DNA from 3 places in the Streptomyces sp. NPDC054842 genome. Region 1 is predicted to be linked to each of the others. Evidence: riboswitches for the same ligand, from Rfam matches in the RefSeq annotation. Region 1 holds a riboswitch; each other region holds the start of a gene.

What was found. A riboswitch is a leader RNA that binds a small molecule or an ion and turns the genes downstream of it on or off. The one in region 1 is predicted to bind S-adenosylmethionine.
Region 2: linked by a shared signal. The riboswitch ahead of thrC (threonine synthase) and the one ahead of ACWGIS_RS18940 (aminotransferase class V-fold PLP-dependent enzyme) in region 1 are both predicted to bind S-adenosylmethionine.
Region 3: linked by a shared signal. The riboswitch ahead of ACWGIS_RS17925 (glutathione S-transferase C-terminal domain-containing protein) and the one ahead of ACWGIS_RS18940 (aminotransferase class V-fold PLP-dependent enzyme) in region 1 are both predicted to bind S-adenosylmethionine.

Annotation. Positions count from the first base shown of each region.
Region 1 is NZ_JBSGZN010000022.1:62,473-65,735, reverse strand. It holds gene ACWGIS_RS18950 (rhomboid family intramembrane serine protease) at 1-25, shown strand, start outside; gene ACWGIS_RS18945 (Lrp/AsnC family transcriptional regulator) at 22-303, shown strand; gene ACWGIS_RS18940 (aminotransferase class V-fold PLP-dependent enzyme) at 360-1,721, opposite strand; SAM riboswitch class IV at 1,910-2,026, opposite strand; gene trpD (anthranilate phosphoribosyltransferase) at 2,112-3,176, opposite strand.
Region 2 is NZ_JBSGZN010000074.1:16,855-20,117, forward strand. It holds gene ACWGIS_RS34625 (MoaD/ThiS family protein) at 1-163, opposite strand, end outside; gene thrC (threonine synthase) at 160-1,464, opposite strand; SAM riboswitch class I at 1,482-1,638, opposite strand; gene ACWGIS_RS34635 (glucosyl-3-phosphoglycerate synthase) at 1,807-2,778, shown strand; gene ACWGIS_RS34640 (alpha,alpha-trehalose-phosphate synthase (UDP-forming)) at 2,887-3,263, shown strand, end outside.
Region 3 is NZ_JBSGZN010000020.1:70,464-73,726, forward strand. It holds gene ACWGIS_RS17915 (PadR family transcriptional regulator) at 1-443, opposite strand, end outside; gene ACWGIS_RS17920 (nuclear transport factor 2 family protein) at 528-929, shown strand; gene ACWGIS_RS17925 (glutathione S-transferase C-terminal domain-containing protein) at 1,010-1,936, opposite strand; SAM riboswitch class IV at 2,302-2,442, opposite strand; gene ACWGIS_RS17930 (putative leader peptide) at 2,622-2,747, shown strand; gene ACWGIS_RS17935 (LLM class flavin-dependent oxidoreductase) at 2,823-3,263, shown strand, end outside.

The DNA.
Region 1 (3,263 bases):
CCCCGAGGGAGAGAACCAGCCGTGATCACCGCGATCGTGCTCATCAAGACCAGCGTGGACCGGATCCCCGAGATCGCGGAGTCGATCGCGGCCCTCGACAGCGTCAGCGAGGTCTTCTCCGTCACCGGCACCTACGACCTGATCGCCATGGTCCGCGTGCAGGCCCACGACGACCTGGCGGACGTCATCCCGGGCCGGATCAGCAAGATCCCCGGCGTCGAGGGCACCGACACCCACGTCGCGTTCCGCACGTACTCCCAGCACGACCTGGAGGCGGCGTTCGCGATCGGTCTCGACTCCTGACCTGCCGGGACCTCACCGCGTCCGCCGCCTCCGGGCGCTGAGCCGTACCTCCGGCCTCAGACCGCCGGCACGCACCGCCCGTCCTGGGTGCGGTACTGCCACCGAGCGCCGTCCCGCACCAGCTCCTTCACGGCGCGGACGAAGCGCTCCACGTGCTCGTCCGGGGTGCCGGCGCCGAAGCTGACGCGGATCGCGTTCAGGGACTTCTCGCCGGGCGCGGCCTCGGGGGCGCCGCACTCCCCCTGGCTCTGCGGGTCGCTGCCGAGCAGGGTGCGCACCAGCGGGTGGGCGCAGAACAGGCCGTCGCGCACGCCGATGCCGTACTCCGCGGACAGGGCCGCCGCGAAGTGCGAGCTGTTCCAGCCGTCGACGACGAACGAGATGACGCCGACCCGCGGGGCGTCGTCCCCGAACAGCGACAGGACCCGCACCTCGGGCACCTCCGCGAGGCCCGCGCGGACGGTGTCGATCAGGTACCGCTCGCGGGCGACCAGGGTGTCGAAGCCGGCCTCGGTGAGCGCCTTGCAGGCCGACGCGATGGAGTACACGCCGATCACGTTCGGGGAGCCGGCCTCGTGGCGGGCGGCGCTGTCGTGCCACTCGACGTCGACCCCGCCGTCCGCGCGCCGCGACACCTTGCGGCTGGCGCCGCCGCCCGCGAGGTAGGGCTCGGCCTCGGTCAGCCAGTCGGCGCGGCCGGCGAGGACGCCGGAGCCGAAGGGCGCGTACAGCTTGTGCCCGGAGAAGGCGACCCAGTCGACGTCCAGGTCCCGGACCGACACCGGGTGGTGCGGGGCGAGCTGGGCGGCGTCCAGGACGATGCGGGCGCCGTGCGCGTGGGCGGCGGCGGCGAGTTCGCGCACCGGCCACAGCTCACCGGTGACGTTGGAGGCGCCGGTGACGCACACCAGGGCGGGGCCGTACGGGTCGCGGGCGGCCAGCGCGCGCTCCAGGGTGGCGACGGCCTCGCCGGGGGTGCGCGGGGCGTTCAGGTACGTCACGCGGGCGTCGCGCCAGGGCAGCAGCGAGGCGTGGTGCTCGGTCTCGAAGACGAAGACCTGGCAGTCGGCCGGCAGGGCCCCGGCGAGCAGGTTGAGGGAGTCGGTGGTGGAGCGGGTGAAGACGACCTGGTCGCCGGCGCGGCAGTCGAGGAACTCGGCGACGGTCACGCGGGCGCTCTCGAAGAGGTCGGTGGAGAGCTGGGAGAGGTAACCGGCGCCCCGGTGGACGCTGCCGTAGTAGGGGGCGTACGCGGCGACGTCGTCCCAGACGCGCTGGAGGGCCGGGGCGCTGGCGGCGTAGTCCAGCGCGGCGTAGGTGACCTCGCCGCCCGTGACGAGGGGGACGGTGACATCCCTGCCCAGAACGGGCAGCGGGGCACAAACGGAACGGTCGGCGGCAGCGGTGGGGACGGACATGGCGAACTCCTGTGAGTGGCAGGCGAGATCGCTGTGCGGACAGCCCGCGCAGAGGGGCGTCGACGGCACAGGAAGGGAAGAAGGGTGTGCGGAGGCGGGGCTCTACGCCCTACCGCATTCGCTTGCTCACAGAAGGCTCCCTCGAACGACCAGGACCCCTGGCGGTGCTCACTCGGAAGAGTGCGAGGGGTCCGCGCTTGCCGTAGACCTCGCTGCCTACGGCCTGGTCTTCACCCGGGGCACCCCGCCACGGACGGAGGGTTGCCGGACAGCCGGCCGGGGCCTGATGGCTGTCGCTCATGACCTGGTACAGCATCTTGCCAGATGATCGCGGACGCGCAAGGCGCGGTCCAGAATCCGGACCGCGCCTTGCGTGCTGCCGTGTGCCGTTCAGGCGTTGCTGGCCGCGACCCACCGGTCGAGGGTCCGCTTCGCGGCCCCGGAGTCGATGGCCTCGGCGGCCCGATCCATGCCCGCGCGGATCCGGTCCGCGAGGGGCCCGCTCTCCGGCTCCAGGGCGACCAGGGCCGCCGCTGCGTTCAGCAGCACCGCGTCCCGTACGGGCCCGGTCTCGCCGTTCAGCAGCCGCCGGGCGACGTCCGCGTTGTACGAGGCGTCGGCGCCCCGCAGCGCCTCGACCGGGACCAGCTCGATGCCGACGTCACGCGGGTCGAAGCCGTCCTCGTGGACCTTCTCGTCGCGGACGACCCACACCCGGGACGTGGCCGTGGTGGTCAGCTCGTCGAGGCCGTCGTCGCCGCGGAACACCAGCGAGGAGTTGCCGCGTTCGGCGAAGACACCGGCGACGATGGGCGCCATCCGAAGGTCGGCCACCCCGACCGCCTGGGCCTTGACCCGGGCCGGGTTGGTCAGCGGGCCCAGGAAGTTGAAGGTGGTGCGGATGCCCAATTGACCGCGGGCGGCGGCCACATGACGCAGCGCGGGGTGGAACTTCACCGCGAAGCAGAAGGTGATCCCGGCCTCCTCCGCCACCTCCGCGACCCGCTTGGGCGTCAGCTCCAGATTCACGCCCAGCTTCTCCAGGACGTCGGAGGCGCCGGACGCGCTCGACGCGGCCCGGTTGCCGTGCTTGACCACCTTGGCGCCCGTGCCGGCCACGACGATCGCCGACATGGTGGAGATGTTGACGGTCTTCGCGCCGTCGCCGCCCGTGCCGACGATGTCGACGGTCTCCCCGGGCACCTCGATCACGTTGGCGTGCTCGTACATCGCGCGGACCAGGCCGGAGATCTCCTCGACGGTCTCGCCCTTGGCCCGCAGCGCCACCGCGAACCCGGCGATCTGCGCGTCCGTCGCCTCACCGCGCATGATGCGGTCCATCGCCCAGGCCGTCTCGTCCGCGCTCTGGTCGCGCCCGTCCAGCAGGCCGTTCAGCACCTGGGGCCAGGAACGGCCCGCCGCGATGTCGCCTCCAGCGGGGGTCACAGCACTCATATGCCGCTCCTGGGTTCGTAGACGAGGACGAGAGCCCGCGCACGACCGGTGACGGGCAGGGTCCACCCTATCCACGCCCGGGGACGG
Region 2 (3,263 bases), on a different contig from region 1:
GGCGCAGCTTGCCCTGGTCGTCCAGGACGCGCGCGGCGATGCCCGTGTGGTTCTTCTCCAGGTCCGTGATGACCTCGGCGAGGGTCGCGCCCTCCGCCGGGACCTCGGCCTTGCCGCCCGTGTAGGTGCGCAGGATCGTGGGGATGCGAACGTTGACGCTCATGATGCGAGGCCAGCCTCTCGGAAGGAGTCCAGGTTCGGGCGGATGGTCGCGGTCAGACCGGTCCCGGCCACCGCGTCGAGGGTCTTGAGGCCGTCACCGGTGTTGAGGACGACCGTGGTCAGCGCCGGGTCCAGGGCGCCGCTCTCGATCAGCTTCTTCGTGACGCCCACGGTCACCCCGCCGGCCGTCTCGGCGAAGATGCCCTCGGTGCGCGCCAGCAGCTTGATCGCGTCGACGATCTGCCCGTCGTCGACATCCTCCACCGCGCCGCCCGTCCGGCGCGCGATGTCGAGGACGTACGGTCCGTCGGCCGGGTTGCCGATGGCGAGCGACTTGGCGATCGTGTCCGGCTTCTGCGGCCGCACGACGTCGTGTCCCGCCTTGTAGGCCACCGACACCGGCGAGCAGCCCTCGGCCTGGGCGCCGAAGATCTTGTACGGCCTGTCCTCGACCAGCCCGAGCCTGATCAGCTCCTGGAGGCCCTTGTCGATCTTCGTGAGCTGCGAGCCGGACGCGATCGGCACGACGAGCTGGTCCGGCAGCCGCCAGCCGAGCTGCTCGCAGATCTCGTACGCGAGGGTCTTCGAGCCCTCCGCGTAGTACGGCCGCAGGTTGACGTTGACGAAGCCCCAGCCCTCACCGGCCGGGTCGCCGATGAGCTCGGAGCAGAAGCGGTTGACGTCGTCGTAGTTGCCCTCGATGCCGACGAGCTCGCCGCCGTAGACCGCGGCCATGACGATCTTGCCCTGCTCCAGGTCGTGCGGGATGAACACGCAGGACCGGAAGCCGGCCCGGGCGGCGGCGGCGCCGACGGCGCCGGCCAGGTTCCCCGTGGAGGAGCAGGAGAGCGTGGTGAAGCCGAAGGCGCGGGCGGCCTCCAGGGCCTGCGCGACGACGCGGTCCTTGAAGGAGTGCGTCGGGTTGCCGGAGTCGTCCTTGACGAACAGCTTGCCGGCCTCGACGCCCAGCTCGCGGGCCAGGTTGTCGGCCTGCACGAGCTTGGTCCAGCCCGGGTTGATGTTCGGCTTGTCGGCGACGTCCGCCGGGACGGGCAGCAGGGGCGCGTAGCGCCAGATGTTCGCGGGGCCCGCCTCGATGCGCTTGCGGAGTTCCTCGGTGTCGTAGGCCGAGAAGTCGTAGGCGATCTCCAGCGGGCCGAAACACTCCTCGCAGGCGAAGACCGGGCCGAGCGGCACGCGGTGTCCGCATTCGCGGCAGGAGAGGGCGGCGGCGGGGCCGAGATCGACGGAGTCCGCGGCGGTGGGGGAGTTCGTGGTGCTTGCAACTGTCTGCGCAGCCATGGAGGCGAGGCCCTTTCTCCTCATCTTCCTCACGGCGCACTTCGCCGTGAGACGGATTTGGCACCTTCCCTAGCCGGGAGCCTCGCGAGCTGACCGATGACGATCAGGACGAGACCGGCTGGAGGGTTGCCGGGGCTTCAACGGGCCGTATCCCTCTGCCCCTCTGGATGAGCGGTGTTCAGTTGTTGATCTGCGCGCGGTTCCCGGATCAGGACATGCGATGGTCATCCGCGTTGTTCAAGACTGTAACCGACGGCCAGGACAGTTGAGATAGTCGTCCGAACCGCGAGATGGATCACACCCCGGGTGGGCGTGTGAGCAGACAGTGAGGAGCCCCGGACCGTGCTGGAAGAAGTCGAGCGCTGGCTGAGCACCCGCTCCTGGTCCGTCACCGATCGCCCGCTGCACAGGCTGATGGCCGCGAAACGGGCGACGGGCTCGACGGTCAGCGTCGTGCTGCCCGCGCTGAACGAGGAAGCGACCGTCGGCGAGATCGTCTCCGTGATCCGCCACGACCTGATGCGGCAGGTCCCGCTCGTCGACGAGATCGTGGTCGTCGACTCGGGGTCGACCGACCGCACCTCGGCGGTCGCCGCCGCGGCGGGCGCCCGGGTGGTGCACCGGGACGCGATCCTGCCGCGCCTGCCGGCCGTCCCCGGCAAGGGCGAGGTCCTGTGGCGGTCACTGCTGGTGACGAGCGGGGACATCGTCTGTTTCGTCGACGCGGACCTGAGGGAGTTCTCGTCGGACTTCGTCACCGGGATCGTGGGCCCGCTGCTCACCGATCCGGACGTCGCCCTCGTCAAGGCCATGTACGACCGGCCGCTGACCGTGTCCGACGGGTCCGCCTCCGGCAGAACCGCCGCGGGCCAGGGCGGACGGGTCACCGAGCTGATGGCGCGCCCGCTGCTGAACATGCACTGGCCGCAGCTCGCGGGCTTCGTGCAGCCGCTGGGCGGCGAGTACGCGGCCCGCCGGTCCCTGCTGGAGCGGCTGCCGTTCCCCGTCGGGTACGGCGTCGAGCTCGGCATGCTGGTCGACGCGCTGCACCTGGTGGGCCTGGACGCGCTCGCGCAGGTCGACGTGGGCGTGCGCAGGCACCGCCACCAGGACGGGCAGGCGCTCGGCCGGATGGCCGCCGCGATCTACCGCACCGCGCAGCTCCGGCTGGCCCGCGGCCATCTGATACGCCCGGCGCTCACCCAGTTCGAGCGGGGCGACGACGGCTTCGAGCCGCGCACCTACTCCGTGGACACGGAGGAGCGCCCCCCGATGGTGGAGATCTCCGAGTACCGCTCACGCAGAGTCGCGTGAGACGGCCCGGAGAGTGACGGACCGTGACGGGCTCCGGCGGTCGTATACGGCCGGTACCCGTCGAGTCCGTACGTTTGAGCGGTTCCGACCCGGGCTAAGTTGAGGCTTATGGCTTCCACGCACGGTGACCACCAGATCCTTGTCGCATCCAACCGCGGTCCGGTCTCCTACGAGGTCCGCGAGGACGGCTCGCTCCACGCCCGGCGCGGCGGGGGCGGACTCGTCTCGGGGCTCTCGGCCATCGGACCGGACGCGGGCGCCCTGTGGGTGTGCGCGGCCCTCGGCGACGGGGACCGCGAGGCGGTGCGGCGCGGGGTCGGCGAGGACGGCGTGCGGATGCTCGACATCGACGCCGAGGTGCACGCGGACGCGTACAACGGCATCGCGAACTCGGTGCTCTGGTTCGTCCACCACATGCTGTACCAGACGCCCCTGGAGCCGGTCTTCGACGCGGAGTTCCGGCGCCAGTGGGCCTCGTACGAGGC
Region 3 (3,263 bases), on a different contig from region 1:
TCGGCCAGGTACGCGTCCTCGGTCCGCCCGTCGAGGAGGCGGGCGCGCAGCCGGTCGTAGCGGGCCAGCTTCGCGCGGGCCCCCTCCAGCCGCTCGGTGATCGACGCGCGTACGGCGTCCGGGTCGCCCTCGTCCACCGCGTGCACCTTGACCAGCAGCTCGTCCCGGATGGCCGTGGGCCGGGGCGGGGCGCCGGTGAACTCGCGCAGCGCGCGGCGCCCGGCCTCCGTCAGCGAGAACATCCGCTTGTCCGGCCGGCGCTCCTGGCGCACGAGCCGCGCCTCGATGAGCCCATCGGAGGCCATGCGGTCGAGTTCCCGGTACAGCTGCTGGGGCGTCGCCATCCAGAAGTTGGCGATCGCCGCGTCGAACCCCTTGGCCAGGTCGTACCCCGACGCCTCGCCGTCCAGAAGCGCGGCCAGGACCGCGTTGCGCAATGCCATGCCCGTAAGGCTAGATTGCCGGCCGCCGACGCGAGTAATCTCTTCCACACCTAATCAATTAGTTGACTATGAGAGGTGGGCGCGATGCATCCCTTCCGCAAGGCGGTGGAGGCCGGCGACCACGCCGCGATCGAGGCACTGCTGGCCGAGAACGTGGTGTTCACCAGCCCGGTCGTCTTCAAGCCGTACACCGGCAGGGCGATCACCGCGGCCATCGTCCGGGGCGTCACGCGCGTCTTCACGGACTTCCGCTACGTCCGCGAGATCGGGGACGCCGACGGCGCCGACCACGCGCTGATCTTCCGGGCGAAGGTGGGCGACAAGGAGATCGAGGGCTGCGACTTCCTGCACCTCGACGAGGACGGCAGGATCGACGACTTCACGGTGATGGTCCGCCCGCTGTCGGCCGCCCAGGCGCTCCAGGAGGCGATGGCCGCGCAGTTCGACCGGATCTCCCGGGAGGCGATGGAGGCCGCTGAGGGCTGACGGGCGGCGGACGCGGCGGAGGAACGAACGGGTGGCGGAGGGCTGACGGCCGGCGGAGGCGGCGCCTCCGCCGGCCGGGACTACCGTCGCCGGAGTGGTGGGACGCCCGTCCCGTCGCTCCGGCCCGTCTTCCCGCGGAATGCCGGATGGGCTCCGAGCCGCCGCACATAACCCCGGAGGTGCTCGTACGGGCCGAGGGCGCCGGGGCTGTCGAGATGGACGAGAGCCACCCAGAGGTCCACGTCAGCGGCGCTCAGCTCGTGGCCCAAGGCGTACGGCGCCGAGGCGAGCCGCCCGTCGAGCAGGGCCAGCGCGGCCGACCGCCGCCCCGGCTGCGCGGCCGGGGTGACGTCCGCGTCGAGGAGTTCCCGCAGGGCGTCGATGTCCGCCGCGAGGGCCCGCGGACGCAGCGCGGGGGCTTCCCCTCCGGTGCGGTCCGCCAGCCGGGCCAGGTCGCGCAGGATGTCCGGCGTGTGGTTGCTGACGACCCGTCCGGTCCACCGGTCGCACAGCGCGGGCACGGCGAGCGGGCCGTCGTAGTGGTGCCAGGTGGCCTCGTAGGCCCCGCGCAGGGCGTCGGTCCTGTCCGGGCCGCCGGGCTCGGCGGAAAGGGTGGCGACGAAGTCCCCGAGGCCCAGCAGGTGGACCGTGACCGCGACGCGCAGCGAGCGCGGACAGTCCGGGGACAGGTACAGCTGATAGCGGTGCGGGGCCGGGTAGAAACCGCCGGCGAGACCGTCGCCGATCCGGCTGTGGACGCGCTGCTGAGCGCCGGCCGAACCGGCGCCGCGGGGGCGGGGCAGTCCGTCGAGCGGCGCGGTCGCGCGGAAGGACGACGCACACCGTGCCGGGGCGCCCGCGTCGGCGGCCTCCGCGGAGCACGGGGTGCCGGGCGCGCCCGAGCCGCGGGAACAGGCGCCGGATCCGGTCCGGTCGGCGGGTCCGGGCTCGGGCGTGCCGGTGCGGGGGGTGCTCGTGCCGGCGGCGTGCGACAGGGTCTCGGGCATGACTCTCCATGGTTGAGGAAGTCCCGGCTGCCTCGTGGGCGCCGTGACGAAACGGAGTGACCGCTCTTGCGTACCGGTCCGGATCGCCGGAACCAGGGCCTGTCCGGCCTCTCCCGTCCGCCTCGCGACGTCGGACACGCACGCTCGCCGCACCGGGGCGGCCCCGCTCACGTGCGGTGCCGGCTCGTCGCCGGGCACGCCGGGACGGCGGACCCGATGCGCGAAGGTGCCTCGCGGGCGAGGGCGGGGAGGTCCGGACGGTCCCTAGTACGCGCTGGAGACACGCAGCAGATCGATGTGCAGGCGCCTCGTCAGGTCGTTCCTGGGCATTCCCACCGGTCCACGCTCGGGGCTCGCGCAACGCGAGACCACGCTTGTCCCGCCGCACCGGCGGAACCCGGTCGTCACCCGGGGCACCCCGTCGCGGTGGAAGGGTTGCCTGCCAGCGGGCCGGGGCCGATGACCGTACGAGTGCGGACACTCGCGGGGCGCTGACAATCGTGACCGTCCTCGTCAGTCTCGCCGCGCCCCGGGGGAGCGTCAAGAAGGCGTCCGCGGCGTCTCACGACGTGGTCGGCGGAGCCCCCGACTCCCGCGGCCCGGCGTACAGTTCGGCGGAACAAAGGGCGCGGCCAGGTGGTTGGCGCCCTGGAGGGCACCGAGTGCGGAGGCGGAGGTGGGAGCGATGCGCGTCGCGTCGTCCGCGCTCCGCCGTCCCGTGGTGACGTTCTCCCCGCGCGGCTGCGTCCGCCTCTACTCCCGGCCGCACATCGACCTGCTGCGCGTGGCCGCCGCGCTCTGTCGTCCCTGACCATGCACCCGCGCCGCCGGCCCCACCCGACGAGGGCCGGCGATCTCCCATGGTCGACCAGGAAGGCACCCCTCCGTGTCCCCGAACTCCCCGCTGCACCTCGCCGTCGCGCTCGACGGCGCCGGCTGGCACCCGGCCGCGTGGCGCGAGCCCGTGGCCCGCCCCCACGACCTGTTCACCGCGCGCTACTGGGCCGATCTCGTCACCGAGGCCGAACACGGCCTGCTCGACCTCGTCACCATCGAGGACTCCCTCGGACCCCAGTCCTCCCTCCCGAACGGTCCCGACGGACGCACCGACCAGGTGCGCGGCCGGCTCGACGCGGTGCTCGTCGCCGCCCGCGTCGCCCCGCTCACCCGGCACATCGGACTGGTCCCGTCCGTGGTCGCCACGCACACCGAGCCGTTCCACGTCTCCAAGGCCATCGCCACCCTGGACTACGTCAGCAACGGCCGCGCGGGCCTGCGCGTCCAGGTGTCGGCCCGGCCGGACGAGGCGGCCCACTTCGGCCGCCGT